2 regions of the Microbispora sp. H10949 genome follow, and region 1 is predicted to be linked to the other one. Evidence: riboswitches for the same ligand, from Rfam matches in the RefSeq annotation. Region 1 holds a riboswitch; the other holds the start of a gene.

Region 1 (7,127 bases):
CCCGGCGGACCCGCCCGCACCCGCGATCGGTGGCGGGCGGCAGCGCGGACATCGTCCGCGTCGCGCGGGACTGCCAAAGCCGGGCGGCACCGGCCTCCGCCTCCTCGCCCGAACCGCCTCCGCCGGTCCCGGCGCGACGCCGGGACAGGTGAGGCGTCGCCACCGTCCAGACCTCTCCTCAGCGAGGCTTCCCTTGCCCGACCACCGCCGTAGCACGCCCATGCCCGCTCCCGCTCCCGCGTCGATGCCCGGGTCCGGGTCAGGGTCCGTACAGACCGTCTCCGCTGGCACGGCGGCGGAACAGCCGCCGTCGCCGGGACGCCTGGCGCGGCTGGCCGGTCTGTGCGGTCCCGCGTTCGTCGTCGCCGTGGCGTACGTCGACCCCGGCAACTTCGCGACCAACATGTCCGGCGGGGCGCGCTACGGGACCATGCTGCTCTGGGTGATCGCCGTCGCGAACGTGCTGGCCATGTTCGTGCAGGCGCTGTCGGCCAAGCTCGGCATCGCCACCGGCCGCAACCTTCCCGAACTGTGCCGCGACCACCTGCCGCGGCCGGTGAGCCTGCTGCTGTGGGCGCAGGCCGAGATGGTCGCGGTCGCCACCGACCTGGCCGAGTTCATCGGCGGGGCGGTCGCGCTGAACCTGCTGTTCGGCGTGCCGCTGCTGCCCGCCGCCGCGATCACCGCGCTGGTCTCCTCGCTGCTGCTCCTGATGGCGCCGCGCGGACGCCGCCGGTTCGAGGTGACCGTGGCGGTGATGCTCGCCGTGGTGCTGGCCGGTTTCGCCTACCAGGTGATGCTGTCGGGGTCCCTCGCGGGCGTGGCGGGCGGCTTCGTGCCCCGCCTCGCCGGGCCGGACAGCCTGCTGCTGGCGACCGGGATCGTCGGAGCGACCGTCATGCCGCACGTCGTCTACCTGCACTCCGCGCTGACCCAGCACCAGGGAAGAGCTCTCACACAGCACCACGGGGCCGTCACACGACACCACGCGGCCGTCACTCAGCACCATGAGGCTCTCACCGAGCGGCCCCGAGCCCTCGCCCGGAACCGCGGTGCCTGGGACCCGCGCCGGGCGGCCCTCCAGGCCAGCCGCGTCGACATCGCCGTCGCGCTCGGCACGGCGGGGCTGGTGAACATGGCGATGCTCACCGTCGCCGCCGCGACCTTCGACGGGAGCGATCTCGCGGGGCTGGAGGCCGTCCACGCCGGGCTCGGCGAGACCCTCGGCCCCGGGGCGGCCGTCGCTTTCGCGCTCGCCCTGCTCGCCTCCGGCCTGGCCTCCTCCAGCGTCGGCACGTACGCCGGACAGGTGATCATGGCGGGCTTCCTGCGCCGCCGCGTGCCGCTTCTGGCGCGCCGACTGGTCACGGTCCTTCCGGCCATGGCGATCCTGGCCGCGGGGATGGACCCCACCCGTGCGCTCGTCCTGAGTCAGGTCGCGCTGTCGTTCGGCATCCCGTTCGCCCTGGTCCCGCTCGTCGTGTTCACCGCCCGCCGCGCCCTCATGGGCGATCTGGTCAACCGCCGGGCGACCACCGCCGCCGGTGTCGCCGTCGCCGCCGTGATCAGCGCGCTGAACGGGCTCCTGCTGGTGGAGGTCTTCACCGGCTGAGGGCTCTCCGCTGGGCAGCCCCGGTCGCAGGCCGCGCTCACCGGCCGCGAACACGAACCACCGACACGAACCACCGACACGAACCACGGACACGAGCACGGACCCGCCCACCCTCACCGGCCGCGGGCGGCCGTCGCGGCGGCTCTCACACCGGCTCTCAAGGGGCCTGTCACAGCAGCGCGGCGAACCGGGCCGCGACGCGTTCCCAGCCCCACTCCTCCTCGATCCAGGCCCGGCCCCGCTCGCCCATCGCGCGGGCGCGGGCCGGGTCGGCCAGCAGGTCGCACAGCGCGCCGGCCACCGCCGTGTGCGACCTTCCGTCGACCACCAGGCCGGTCTCGCCGTGCAGTACGGCGTCGGGTGCGCCTCCCGAGGAACCGGCGACCACCGGCAGCCCGGTGGCCGACGCCTCCAGGTAGACGATGCCGAGCCCTTCGGCGTCGAGCCCTCCGAACCTGCTGCGGCACGGCATGGCGAACACGTCTCCCGCGTCGTAGTGGGCCGGGAGATCGGCCCACGGGACCGACCCGGTGATCACCACCGACCCGCGCGGCCCGGCGCCGGCGACCGCCCGCTCCAGCGACCGCCGCGAGGGCCCCCCGCCGACCAGCAGCAGCACCGCTCCGGGCACCCGCCGCAGGACGTGCGGCCAGGCTCGCAGCAGGACGTCCTGCCCCTTGCGGGGCACCAGCCGGGAGACGCAGACGACCACCGGCCGGTCTCCCAGGCCGAGCGCCGCCCGGACGCGCTCTCCGCCCGCGCCGGGACGGAAGGCGCCGGTGTCCACGCCCGGAGCGAGCCGTACGAGCCGGGGCGCCGGGATCACCGGGGCGAGCAGGCCGCGCGTGTACTCGCCGAGGTAGGTCACGACGTCGGCGCCCGTCCCGATCCGGCGCAGCACGCCGCGGGCGCCGGGCAGCCGCGCCCAGGACGCCTCGTGCCCGTGCGTCAGCATGACGATCCGCGCCGCGCCGGCGGCACGCAGGGCGGGAGCGAGCAGGCCGAGCGGCGCGGCGGCGCCGAAGACGACGGTGGCGCCGTCCTCGACCAGCGCCGCCGCCCTGCCCGCCACCGCGCGCGTCGGCAGCATGAGGGTCGAGGGATGACGGACCACCTCGTACGGCTGGCGGGCGTCGAACTCCTCGCACCCCTTCCACCGCGGCGCGTACACGACGACCGAGCCGGGCGGCCTGCGGGAGGCGAGGCCGTGCACGAACGCCTGGATGCCTCCCGGTCTGGGCGGGAAGTCGTTCGTGACGATCAACGTCCTGTTCGCCATCCTCACCCCCGGTATCGGCGCGGCGGGCGGTCCACGGCCACGCGGCCCGCCCGAGATCGCATTCTCGCAGGCCCCTCCCGCCGCTCGCCCGCCCCGGAACCAGGACCGGAATCAGGGCCGTGATCAGGACCGGGCCAGCTCGGCCCGTACGGAGGACCGCCAGAGGCGGGTCAGCTCGGCGGTGGTCAGCCCGAGGACGTTCCGCAGCGCGGCGTCGGCGTCCTCGCGCAGCGCGGCACGGTAGAGGGCGACCAGCCTCCGCTCGCCGAAGCGGGCGGCGATGTAACGGCAGGCCAGCCAGGCCTCCTCGTACGCCTGGGCGGGCCTGGCGGCGAAGTCCGCGGGTTCCGGCAGGCGGGCCAGGGGCGTCCCGGCCGCCGCGCCGGCCCCGGTACCGGCCTCGGCGCCGGGCGCAGTACCGGCCTCGGTGCCGGCCTGTGGGGCGCCTTCCGCTCCGGCTCCGCCGCCGGCCCGCGGGTCCGCGGCCAGCTCCGCGGCGAGTTCGGCCGCGACCACATGAACGGGCAGGCCGCTGTCGAGGTAGCCCACGTAGTCGGCGAAGCCCTCCAGGAGCCACATCGGCACCGTGCGGGGCCCGGAGGCCGCGACGTGCGTGAGCTCGTGGGTCACGACGACCTGGCGGCCGATCGCGGACAGGCGGGCGAACGCGGCGGGCTGCACGATCACCCGGTCGCCGGTCGCGACGGCCGCCAGACCGCCGACCACCGCGGGGGCGGCCAGGACGGCCGCCTGCTCCTCCGTGCGGGGCACGAGGATCACCGCGCCGCCGTGCTCTCCCCAGACCCTCGTGACCGTGCGGTCGGCCCGGCCGGCCAGCCGGGCGACCTCGGCGACCAGCCTTCGCGGCGCGCCGACGACGACGGCGCGCTCGCCGCGGGCGACGGAGGCCCCCGTCCACATGCCGGGCTGCTCGCGCACGGCGACGCGGGCCTGGGACAGCAGGGGCGACAGGGGGTCGGGCGGTGCGGCGGCGGCCGTACCGGCCAGCAGCGCGGCCAGCACGACGGCCACGGACGCCGACCGTCCGCCGCGCGTCCTCACCAGGCCCTCGGCGCTCGCGAGGGCCTGCCGTACGGGATGGGCGGGCGCGGCGCCGGCGGGACCGAGGCCATGGGGAGCATCGTAACGAGGGAACGCCACGGCTCCGCCCACCTGTGAAGGGGAACGGAGCCGTGGAGCGGTGCCGGCGACGACGGGCTCGGCACCGGGGGGACGGATCAGGCGCCGGGGCGTACGGCGCCCACGAAGGTCGCCCTGCGGTAGGAGTCGAGCCTGTCGATCCTGACCCGCGTGCCGCTGTGCGGGGCGTGGATCATCCTGCCGTGCCCGACGTACATGCCGACGTGGCCGCCGCCGCTGGTGAAGATGAGGTCGCCGGGCTTGAAGTGGCCCCAGGACACCTTCTTCCGTACGGCGCTGCGGATGGACCACGTCGTGCGCGGCAGCCGTACGCCGGCCTTGCGCCAGGCGTAGGTGACCAGGCCCGAGCAGTCGAACGAGCCGGGACCGCTGGCCCCGTAGCGGTAGGGGTCGCCGATGTGCTTCCTCGCGGTCCTGACCGCTCGCTGCGCCTTGGCCAGCTGGAGCGCGGCCCGGCTGAGCTTCTTCCGCTTGACGGCCGCCTTCTTCGTGGCCTTCTTGGCCGCCGCGGTGGTGGCGGCCCTCGTGTTCGTCTCCGTGGTCACCTTGATGACCGTGACCGTCACCGGGTCTGCCGACGCCGGCTGCGCACCGGCGACTCCCACGGATGCCGTCAAAGCGGCACCCCCAAGGGCAATTCGGGCAAGGCGGGACAGGCTAGCGGGGGTGGTAGACAGGATCTCTCCTTGGATCTTCCGCGTACGCCTACCGGGTTAGCTGACGGGTTCGGGCGGGGAAGTCGCCCTACGGCGCGTGGACGCGCCGATTCACCCCGGACCTTCGCGAGGAAGGTCGATGGTTCCCCGGCTCCGTGCCTCCTGACTGCACGGACTCGGCAGGTCGTCGGCGCCCGAAATCCCCTGGGGGAGCAAGTAGACGGACGGCGCCGGCGACGGTGGATGACGCGGGCCCGGCCGGCCGGACCGGGCTCGCCGCGGCGAGGCGTGCTCACCGCGGCCCAGAAGCTACCCAGATCAGGCGGCTCCCGGCAAAGCCATCCCGGCGCATAAAGATCGGATAACGACGGCCGCGCGCGAGAAACCGCAGCTTACCCACGTCACAGAAGACCAAGTGTGACTCTGCTCACATCAGCCATCGCAATGTCCAAATAAGGCACTTAGCTCACAGCCGGAACAAAGATCACATCGCGGGCTCAGGGGCGGACGGCGCCGATCGCGTGGTAGTCCGCCAGTGTGACAATCTTCACAACGTCGCCGGTCTGCGGAGCGTGGACGACCTTGCCGTCCCCCGCGTACAGGCCCACGTGGCCGAAGCCCGCGTGGAAGAGCAGATCGCCCGCCTGGAGCGCGTCGAGCGACACGCGGCGGCTCGCGCCCCACGCCCACTGCTCGTAGCTCGTACGCGGCAGGCTGACCCCTCCCGCCGCCCAGGAGGCCTGGACGAGGCCGGAGCAGTCCCAGGAGTCCGGCCCGCTCCCCCCGTAGCGGTACGGCTTGCCGACCTGCTTGTAGGCGAACTGGAGCGCCGACAGGGCGTTACCCGACGCCGGGCCCTTGTAGGCGACGCCCGCGCTGTTGGGGTTGCCGGGGTTGTAGGTGCCGAGCGAGCGGAGCAGCTTCATCTGCTCGTTGACGAGCTTGTCGACCTTCTTCTTCTCGTCGGCGAGCTCGTCCCTGACCTTGGTGGCCTCGGCGTAGACGGTCTTCGTCTCGTTCCGCCGGTCCTTCAGGCCCTGGATCGCGCCCTCGTACTGCTGGAGCCGCCCGATGCGCTCGGCGGAGATGTGGTTGTACGTGGCGAGACCGCTGAGCATGGTGTCGGGATCGGGGTTGTAGAAGACGCCCCACGTCCCGATGCCGCCCACCTGGTAGCTGCTGACCGCCATCGTCACCAGCCCCGAGCGCAGCGCCTCGACCCGCGCGTTCTGCTTCTTGTAGTCGTCGTTCAGCGCCAGGTACTTCTTCCTGGCCGACTTCCACTTCTCACTGGCCGCGTTGTAGCGGTCCACGAGTTTGTCCGCCTGCGCGTTCAGCCGGTTCAGCTTCGCCTTGGCCTGGGCAAGGGTGGGCTTTGGATCGGCCTGCGCGCCCGTCAGCGGCGTCAGCAGGACCACGGCGGCCAAAACGGCGGCCACCGGCACACGCCCTTGCACTCGGGCCCCCTCGGGATCAACGAAACCTGCGGCGCGACTCTATCTAGGCGATCTTGACGCTTCAACCTATTCGCAGCTATTCGCGGCAGTCATCACTCACCGGATCGGCTCTCGTACGGAGCGTGCCGGCCGGGATCAGCCGCGGCCGAGACGCCGCAGCAGCAGGAGCGAGGGCACCGGCCGGGCGCCCATGCGGCGCACGGACTCGGCCACCTCGCGGTCGGAGGAGACGACGGCGATGCCGCGCCCCGGCGGCTCGGCGCGCACGAGCGTGCGGATCAGGTCGTCGGCGATCTCGCCGGGCGCGCTGAACATCACCCGCACCCCGCGCGGCGCGGAGACCTGCACGGGCCCGTTCAGCTCGGCGCCGTCGAAGACGCACGTCACTTCCACGCGCGCCTGCACGGCGAGGCCGCCCAGCCCGGTGAGCAGGCGGGCGCGCTGGTCGGCGAGGGTCAGCGACGGATAGCCGGTCTTGGTCACGTTGTAGCCGTCGACGATCAGGTGCAGGTTGGGGAGGGCGAGGAGCTGGTCGAGGAGCTGGGGGTCGTCGTTCGCCAGCGCCCGCGCGGGCACCGCCGTCACGCCGGGCTCGCCCGGCACGATCGCGCTCACGTAGTCGGCCGGTCTGTTGATGGTGGTCGGCAGGCCGAGCTCCTTGCGCAGCCCCGCGGCAGCGTCCTGCAGGGCGTCCAGCAGCACCCGTACGCGGGCGTCCTCCATGCTGCGGCCCTCGCGGGCGGCGCGGCGGTTGGCCTCAAGCTGGCGCTCGGTGTCCGCCAGGCGCTCCCTGAGCCTGCGCAGCTCGGTCTCCGCCGCGCCGTTGGCGCTCGCCGACCTGGCTCGCGCCTCGGCCGTCTCGGCCTCCAGCTCGGCCGCCCTGGCCTCGGCCGCCTTGACCCGCTCACGCGCGTCGTGCAGCTTGCGTCTCAGGTCGGAGTTCTCCGCGCGGGCCGCCTTGA
Region 2 (7,127 bases), on a different contig from region 1:
CGCGACGTCTCCGAACGGGGCGGTCACCGTGCGGCGCAGGCGGACGGACTCCGCCCAGGCGAAGGCGTTGGAGGCGAAGCCGCCCGGCCGCAGGATCGTCCACTCCAGCCCCGAGTTCCTGACCTCGCTCTCGTCCTCCAGCGCCCGCATGCCGTGACCCGGGGAGAGCGGGCGCGTCCCGGCGGACTGGGAGGACAGCAGGACGACCCGGCGCACCCCGGCTTCCGCGGCGGTGCGGAGGATCGGCCGCACGTTCCCGCCCAGGGCCAGGTAGTCGCCGGGCGTCACCAGGAACAGCGCGTCCGCCCCCTCCAGCGCGGGGCGCAGCCCGGCGGGATCGGCCAGGTCCGCGCTGACCGCACGGACGCCTTCGGGCACATCGGCGGACGAGACGCGGCGGGCGACGGCGGTGACGTCCTCGCCCGCCTCCGCCAGGAGCCGGACCAGGACCCGGCCGACGTTCCCGGTGGCTCCCGTTACGACGATCATGATGATCTCCCTCAATTTAGTTAGTTGGCTGACTCAGAGAGAACCGTAGCACGGGACGCGCCTATAGTCAGTCAGGTGACTGACTCGACCGTTTCCCGCGCGGGGGCCGCGAGCGCCAAGCGGCGGCGGCTCACGGCGGCCGCCGCCGAGGTGGTGCACCGGCAGGGCGCCGAGCGCACCACCATCGCCGACATCGCCCGCGCCGCCGGCGTCCCGGTGGGCAACGTGTACTACTACTTCAAGACCAAGGACGAGCTGGTCGCCGCCGCGCTGGACGAACACGCCCGGCATCTCGCGGAGCTCACCGGACGGCTGGAGCGGCTGCCCGATCCGCGTGAGCGCCTCAAAGGGCTGGTGGAGACCTGGATCGGGCAGCGCGACGTCGCGGCGCGATGGGGCTGCCCGACCGGCACGCTCGCCGCCGAGCTGGACAAGCGCGGTGAGGGCGGGCTGGACGCGGAGGCGGGGAGGGTGATCCGGCTGCTGCTCGACTGGGCCGAGCGCCAGTTCCGCGAGCTGGGCCTGCCCGAGCCCGACGGGCTCGCGCTGACCCTGGTGAGCGCCTATCAGGGCATGTCGCTGCTGGCCAACGCGCTGCGCGATCCCGAGATCATGAAGCGTGAGGGCGACCGGCTGCTCGGCTGGCTCGGCTCACTGCCCGGCTGAGCCGGCCCCGCTCCGGGACAGGAGCGTGGTCAGGGCCGTCGTCCGCGCGTCGTCCCAGCCGGCCGGCGGCGCGATCCGCGCCCAGGCGGCGGCCACCTCGCCGTCGTAGTCGTGCCCGTGGCCGGGCGGTGCGTCGAGGGAGAACACCAGATCCGCGGTGACCTGCCAGAACGTGACGAACGGATACCAGCGGATCCAGGGCAGCACGTCGCCGCCGCGCCGTTCCTCCAGCCAGTCCGGGCGGCCGAGGATCAGTCGCGGGGTCCACCACACGATCGGATCGGAGGGATGCTGGAGATAGACCACCCGCGACCCGTCCCAGGAGGCGGGCGCGGGCAGGTCCTCGGGCCCGTTGGCGAAGCGCACGGTCTCGCCGTCCCGGTAGACGGGCAGCACCTCCCGGCTGCCCGGGTCGCGGCCGTCCACGAACCGCCGCCACAGCGGGCTGCTGTCGGGCGGCCCGACGAAAAGCGCGCCGTCGGTGCGCTCGCGCAGGTCGCGGTCGTCGCGGAACGCCGACTCCGCGCCGAACGCCCCGAGGCTCTCCCCGAACACCAGCAGCCGGGGCCGGTGACCGGCGGGCAGCCGCGACCACCGGGCGTACACCTGGCCGAACAGCTCGCGCCCGGCCGCCGTGACGCGCTCGCGGTCCACCAGGAAGGACAGCCAGCTCGGCAGGTAGGAGTACTGCATCGAGACCAGCGCGGTGTCCCCGCCGTACATGAACTCCAGGGCGGCGGCGGCCTGGGGGTCCACCCAGCCCGTGCCGGTCGTCGTGATCACGCACAGCACCGCCCGGCGGAACGCGCCGGTCCGGTCGAGCTCCCGTACGGCGAGGGCGGCCCGCTCGCGGGCGGTCACGGCGGAGTCGAGCCCCGCGTAGACCCGGACCGGCGGGAGCGCGGGCCGCCCGGTGAAACCGCTGAGTTCCCCGACGGTAGGGGCGCCTGCGACGAACGCCCGGCCCTCCAGGCCGAGCGACGCGAAGGAGACCAGGGAGGAGGGGCCGCCCGAGACGGCGGCGGACCGGGGCCGCGAGGTGCCGGGCGCGGTCTCGCTGTTGATCGCCGCGAAGCTGTTGTCGGCCCCTCTGAGCAGGGCCTCGGTGAGGATCCCGTCGGTCAGCAGGACGGCCAGCACGCCGACGCCGAGCGTCGCGGCCAGCCGCGCCGCCGTGGCGGGGATCCACCTGCCGAGCACGCCTCCGAGCGCCCGGGCGGCGACGCGCAGCGCCCTGGCGGCGGCCAGCAGGAGCAGGAACACCGCCGCCGCGACGAACGGCACGCCGAGATAGCCGAGCCGTTCCGGCGGGCGCAGCCCCATCAGCGGGTAGATGGCCCTCTGGGCGCGTACGCCGAGGACCAGCGACGCGGCGCCCAGCCCGCAGCCGAACGTCGCGACCAGACGGCGGACCCGCCGCCGTCCCGTACGGTGCCACCCCTCGCGCCATCCCGCGCACCGGGCCCCGGCATACCGCCGGACGACCGGGGCGGCGCTCCGGCGGGCCAGGGTGCCGGCGGTCACGCCGGCCAGGTATCCGGTCGCGGTCAGCACGCCCGCGATGATCCCCTGCAGCGGCCACGAGCGGGGCAGCAGCGACGGCGTGAGGGACAGGCAGAAGAAGATCGCGGCGAACAGGATCCCGGCCGTGTCCAGCGCTCCGCCGAGCCGTACCCGCCCCTCCCGCATCAGGCCCCCGATTCACCGCCTGTCCGCCGAACTCGCGGAGCAGGCAGGCTATCAAGTCACCGGCAGGTCACGGTCCCGCCCCCTGCACGGCCTCATCCCCAGTGGTCGCCCCAGCCCCACAGGTTGGGCCCGAGCGCCGCGGCGGGGTCGTCGTGGTACACGCCGAACCTGCCGCGGAAGAACAGCATCGGCCGCTGCTCCGGATGGACGGGTTCGAGTTCTCGGACGAGGCCGATCACCACGTCGTGGTCTCCGGCCACGTGCACCTCCCGGACCTCGCCGTGGACGCGCAGCAGCACGTCCCGCAGGGCGGGCGTGCCCCAGCGGGACAGGTCCCAGGCGAGCCCGGCGAACTTGTCGCCGTTGCTCGATCCGAACCTGGCGCACACGTCGACCTGCTCCTCGCCGAGGACGTTGACGCAGAAGCGGCCGGACTTCCTGATCCGCGGCCAGGCGCGGCCCTTGTGGTCGGCGCAGAAGAGCACGAGCGGTGGTTCGAGCGACACCGACGCGAACGACTGGCAGGCGAACCCCACCGGATCGCCGTCGTCGAGACCCGTGACCACGGTCACGCCGGTCGCGAACATCCCGAGCGCGCGCCGGAACTCCGCGGGCGACGGCGGCGGCGCGTCTCCGGAGCCGGGGTCGCCGAGGCCGGGGCCGGCGGAAGCTGCGGTCATGGGTTCACCTCTCGCGTGCGGTCCGGTGGCTCCGGTGTGCGTGCCTCTGGTGCGGCTCTGGTCCGGTGACTCAGCGCTCAGGTCACGAACTTACAAACCCCCTCGGCGCCGCGCCGCACGGGATCCCGTCCAACGGGGCACCCTGCATGACGAGTCTTCCCAGGTAAAAACAGGTTTTGTCAGGTTTACACCATTGTTGAGCTGTATGTACCTTTAGGTGCCACGGCATGGGTACCGGTGACATCCGCGTCGCCTCCGTTGCCGTGTCGTTGCCCGGACCGTGCGCTCTTCTGTGCGCGCGGCCGCCGAGTCCGCGTTCCGCGGAGCCGGGGACCCACTTCTCGGGGTGAATCGGCGCGCAGACCCCCAGATGCGCCCGTAGGGCACTTCCTGCCCGAACCCGTCAGCTAACCCGGTAGGCGGCATGGAAGCAAGGAGCTCAACCGCGTCATGCCCACCATCAGGTTCTCTCCCGCCGGGCGGCCCTCCGCCCGCCGCCTGCGCGCCGCCCTCGCCGCGGCGGCACTCGCGGTCACGGCCGGCACGGCCACCCTCACCGCCGCCACGCTCGTCGCCACCGCGGCCGCGCCCGCTCCCGCCTACGCGAACCCGCACACGTACGGCCAGGACGTCTCCGGCTACGAGGCCGACCACGACTGGATCAACAGCCGGGCGCAGTTCGGCTTCATCAAGGCGACCGAAGGCCTGGACTGGGTCGACTCGTCCTTCCCCCGGCACTGGCGGGAGCTGGACAAGAAGGGGATCGTCCGCGGCGTCTACCACTACGGCCACCCCTCCAACGACCCGATCGCCGAGGCCGACCACTTCCTCCGCGTGGTGAACGCGCAGCCGGGCAAGCCCGGCGACATCCTCGTCCTCGACCTGGAGACCGCCGACGGCCAGTCGGTGCAGCGCGTCAACGCCTGGGCCAGGAAATGGCTGGAGTACGTGACCGCCAAGACCGGCGTCCGGCCGATGTTCTACAGCGGCTGGAACTTCGCCGACAAGTACGGCCGCGGCCTGGGCGACTATCCGCTGTGGGTGGCCCACTACAGCCGGAACCCGGGCGACATCACCCCGCCGGCCGACTGGAAGAGCTGGGCGATCCACCAGTACACCGACTCGCCGATCGACCAGAACGTCTCCGCGCTGAGCCCTCTCGAGCTGCGCGCCCTCGGCCGCCACTGAGGCTCCGTGGTCCCGGGGCGGGCGCCGCCCGCCCCGGGACCATCCTCAGTCCGATTTCACACTATTTCCGACCACTTCAGACCACCGCGCCCGATCCGTCGCGGGCCACGGGCCGGCGACGCGGAGCGGCGGGTGCGGGCGGCGGTTGACCGGCGCGCCTCTCCAGCTCGATCGCCGCCGGCCCCGCCACGAACGACGACGACAGCGTGCCCGCCACGATGCCGATCAGCAGGGCGATCGCGAAGTCGCGCAGCGAGTCGCCGCCGAACACCGCCAGCGCCGCCAGGATGAACAGCGCGCCGAGCCCCGTGTTCACCGTACGCGGCACGGTCTGCAGGATCGCCGTGTTCACCACCCGCCCGAAGGGCGTCCCCCGTGACACCGGCCACAGCTCGCGGACCCGGTCGAAGAGCACGACCTTGTCGTTGACCGAGTACCCGATGATCGTCAGCATCGCGGCGAGGAAGACGCCGTCGATCGGCTTGCCCAGCCAGGCGAACGTGCCCACGACGACGGCCGCGTCCACGAACAGCGCCACCACGGCGGCGGCGCCGAACGTCCACCGGAACCGGAACGCCAGGTAGGCGAGCTGGGCCGCGAGCGCGACGCCGAGCGCGATGAGCGCGTTGCGGCGCAGCTCCGCGCCCAGGCTCGGCCCGACGAGCTCGTCGCGCTGCTTGGTGACCTCCCCGACGCGCCGGTCCAGGGCCTCCTCGACGCGGACGACGTCGTCGGCGGTGATCTGCCCGGTCCGTACGGAGATCGCGTCGTCCGACCGCTGCACGACGGCCGTGGGGAACCCGGCGTCCGACACCGCCCGCCGGGCCGCGGCGACGTCGACCGGCCCGCTCGTGCCGAACTCCACGATCCGCCCGCCGGTGAACTCGACGCCGTAGTTCAGGCCGCGGGTGACCAGCCCCGCGCCCACCAGCACGAGCAGCCCGGCCGCGACGGCGAGCCAGCGCCGCCCCGCCCGCATCAGGTCGGGGTTCCGCCGGGTCAGCCAGGTCCTGACCCGTCCGATCGAGCCGAGGCCCGACACCCCCGGGCCGAACCTGCCGATCAGGGCGGCGGCGAGCACCCGGGTGATCAGCATGGCCGAGATCAGCGAGGCGAGCACGCCGATCGCCAGCGTCACGCCGAAGCCCTTCACCGGCCCCGACGCCAGCCAGAACAGCAGCCCGGCGGCGAGCAGGGTGGTGATGTTGGAGTCGGCGACCGCGCTCCAGGCTTTCTTGAACCCCCGGTCCAGGGCGGCCTTGAGGCCCCGGCGGGGCGCCGCGCCGTACTCCTCCCTGGCCCGTTCGAAGACCAGTACGTTGGCGTCCACGGCCATGCCGATCGCCAGGACGAACCCGGCGAGGCCGGGCAGCGTGAGCGTGGCGCCCATCGCCACCAGTCCCGCGTACGAGATCAGCCCGTAGCAGGCCAGCGCGACCGCGGCCAGCAGGCCCACCAGGCGGTAGACGAGGCCGATGAACACCGCGGTGAGGATCACCCCGGCGACGCCCGCCTTGGCGCTCGCCGCGATCGCGTCGGCGCCGAGGGTCGGGCCGACCGTACGCTGCTCGACCAGCTCCAAGGGCACCGGGAGCGACCCGCCCTTGACGAGCACGGCGAGGTTCTGCGCCTCCTCGGCGGAGAACGACCCGGTGATCTGGGTGGTGCCGCCGGGGATGCCCGCCCCGCAGGTCACGGTCTCGTTCACCTGGGGCGAGGAGATGATCTCGTTGTCGAGCACGATGGCGACCCTGCGCCTGGGATCGCCGATCGGCTCGCAGGCCGCCTTGCCGGTCAGCTCCCGCCAGGGGCCCGCCTCCCGGAAGTCGATCGTCACGAACCAGCCGGGCCCGAGCTGGGGGTCGGTGCCGGCGGCGGCGTCGGTGACGCCGGCCCCGCTGAGGGCGACCGGCCCGAGCTTCAGCTTCTGGCCGCTCTCGTCGGCGATCGCGTCCTTGTCGCCGTCCCCGGCCGGGCCGAGCACCGGGTGGAAGTTGAGCTGGGCGGTCTTGCCGATGACCTCGGCGGCCTCGCGCGGGTCGAGCACGCCGGGCAGTTCCACGATGATCCGCTTCTCGCCGGAGCGGACCAGGGTGGGTTCGACGACTCCGAGGGCGTCCGCACGGCGCCGGAGCACGTCGAGGGCACGGTCGGTGGCGTCGGCGTCCGCCCTGACCGTGGGGGAGTCCTTCGTCTCGAAGACGAGCTGGGTGCCGCCGCGCAGGTCGAGCCCGAGGCGCGGGGCCATGGTGAGGGCGAGCAGCAGTGAGGTGGCGATGACGGCGAGCGCCGCCACCGCGCGCCACAAAGGCGCACGTGACATTGTGCCTCCACAGGCAGGTACGAGGAGAGAAGAGGGCCTCAGTACGCCGTGGAGGGAGGAGCCCGCGCGGCCGTCGTGCGGCGCGGGCGCTG

Evidence for each region. A riboswitch is a leader RNA that binds a small molecule or an ion and turns the genes downstream of it on or off. The one in region 1 is predicted to bind cyclic di-AMP.
Region 2: another riboswitch for cyclic di-AMP. It lies ahead of HHX40_RS15925 (glycoside hydrolase family 25 protein); the one in region 1 lies ahead of HHX40_RS01585 (C40 family peptidase).

Annotation. Positions count from the first base shown of each region.
Region 1 is NZ_JABBWZ010000001.1:348,829-355,955, forward strand. It holds gene HHX40_RS01570 (Nramp family divalent metal transporter) at 221-1,612, shown strand; gene HHX40_RS01575 (glycosyltransferase family 4 protein) at 1,782-2,891, opposite strand; gene HHX40_RS01580 (hypothetical protein) at 3,015-4,052, opposite strand; gene HHX40_RS01585 (C40 family peptidase) at 4,130-4,669, opposite strand; cyclic di-AMP (ydaO/yuaA leader) riboswitch at 4,740-4,900, opposite strand; gene HHX40_RS01590 (C40 family peptidase) at 5,206-6,165, opposite strand; gene HHX40_RS01595 (NYN domain-containing protein) at 6,301-7,127, opposite strand, start outside.
Region 2 is NZ_JABBWZ010000005.1:520,298-527,424, reverse strand. It holds gene HHX40_RS15945 (NAD(P)H-binding protein) at 1-489, opposite strand, end outside; gene HHX40_RS15940 (TetR/AcrR family transcriptional regulator) at 565-1,155, shown strand; gene HHX40_RS15935 (alpha/beta hydrolase) at 1,141-2,844, opposite strand; gene HHX40_RS15930 (flavin reductase family protein) at 2,937-3,524, opposite strand; cyclic di-AMP (ydaO/yuaA leader) riboswitch at 3,818-3,961, shown strand; gene HHX40_RS15925 (glycoside hydrolase family 25 protein) at 3,975-4,712, shown strand; gene secD (protein translocase subunit SecD) at 4,789-7,035, opposite strand; gene HHX40_RS15915 (hypothetical protein) at 7,074-7,127, opposite strand, start outside.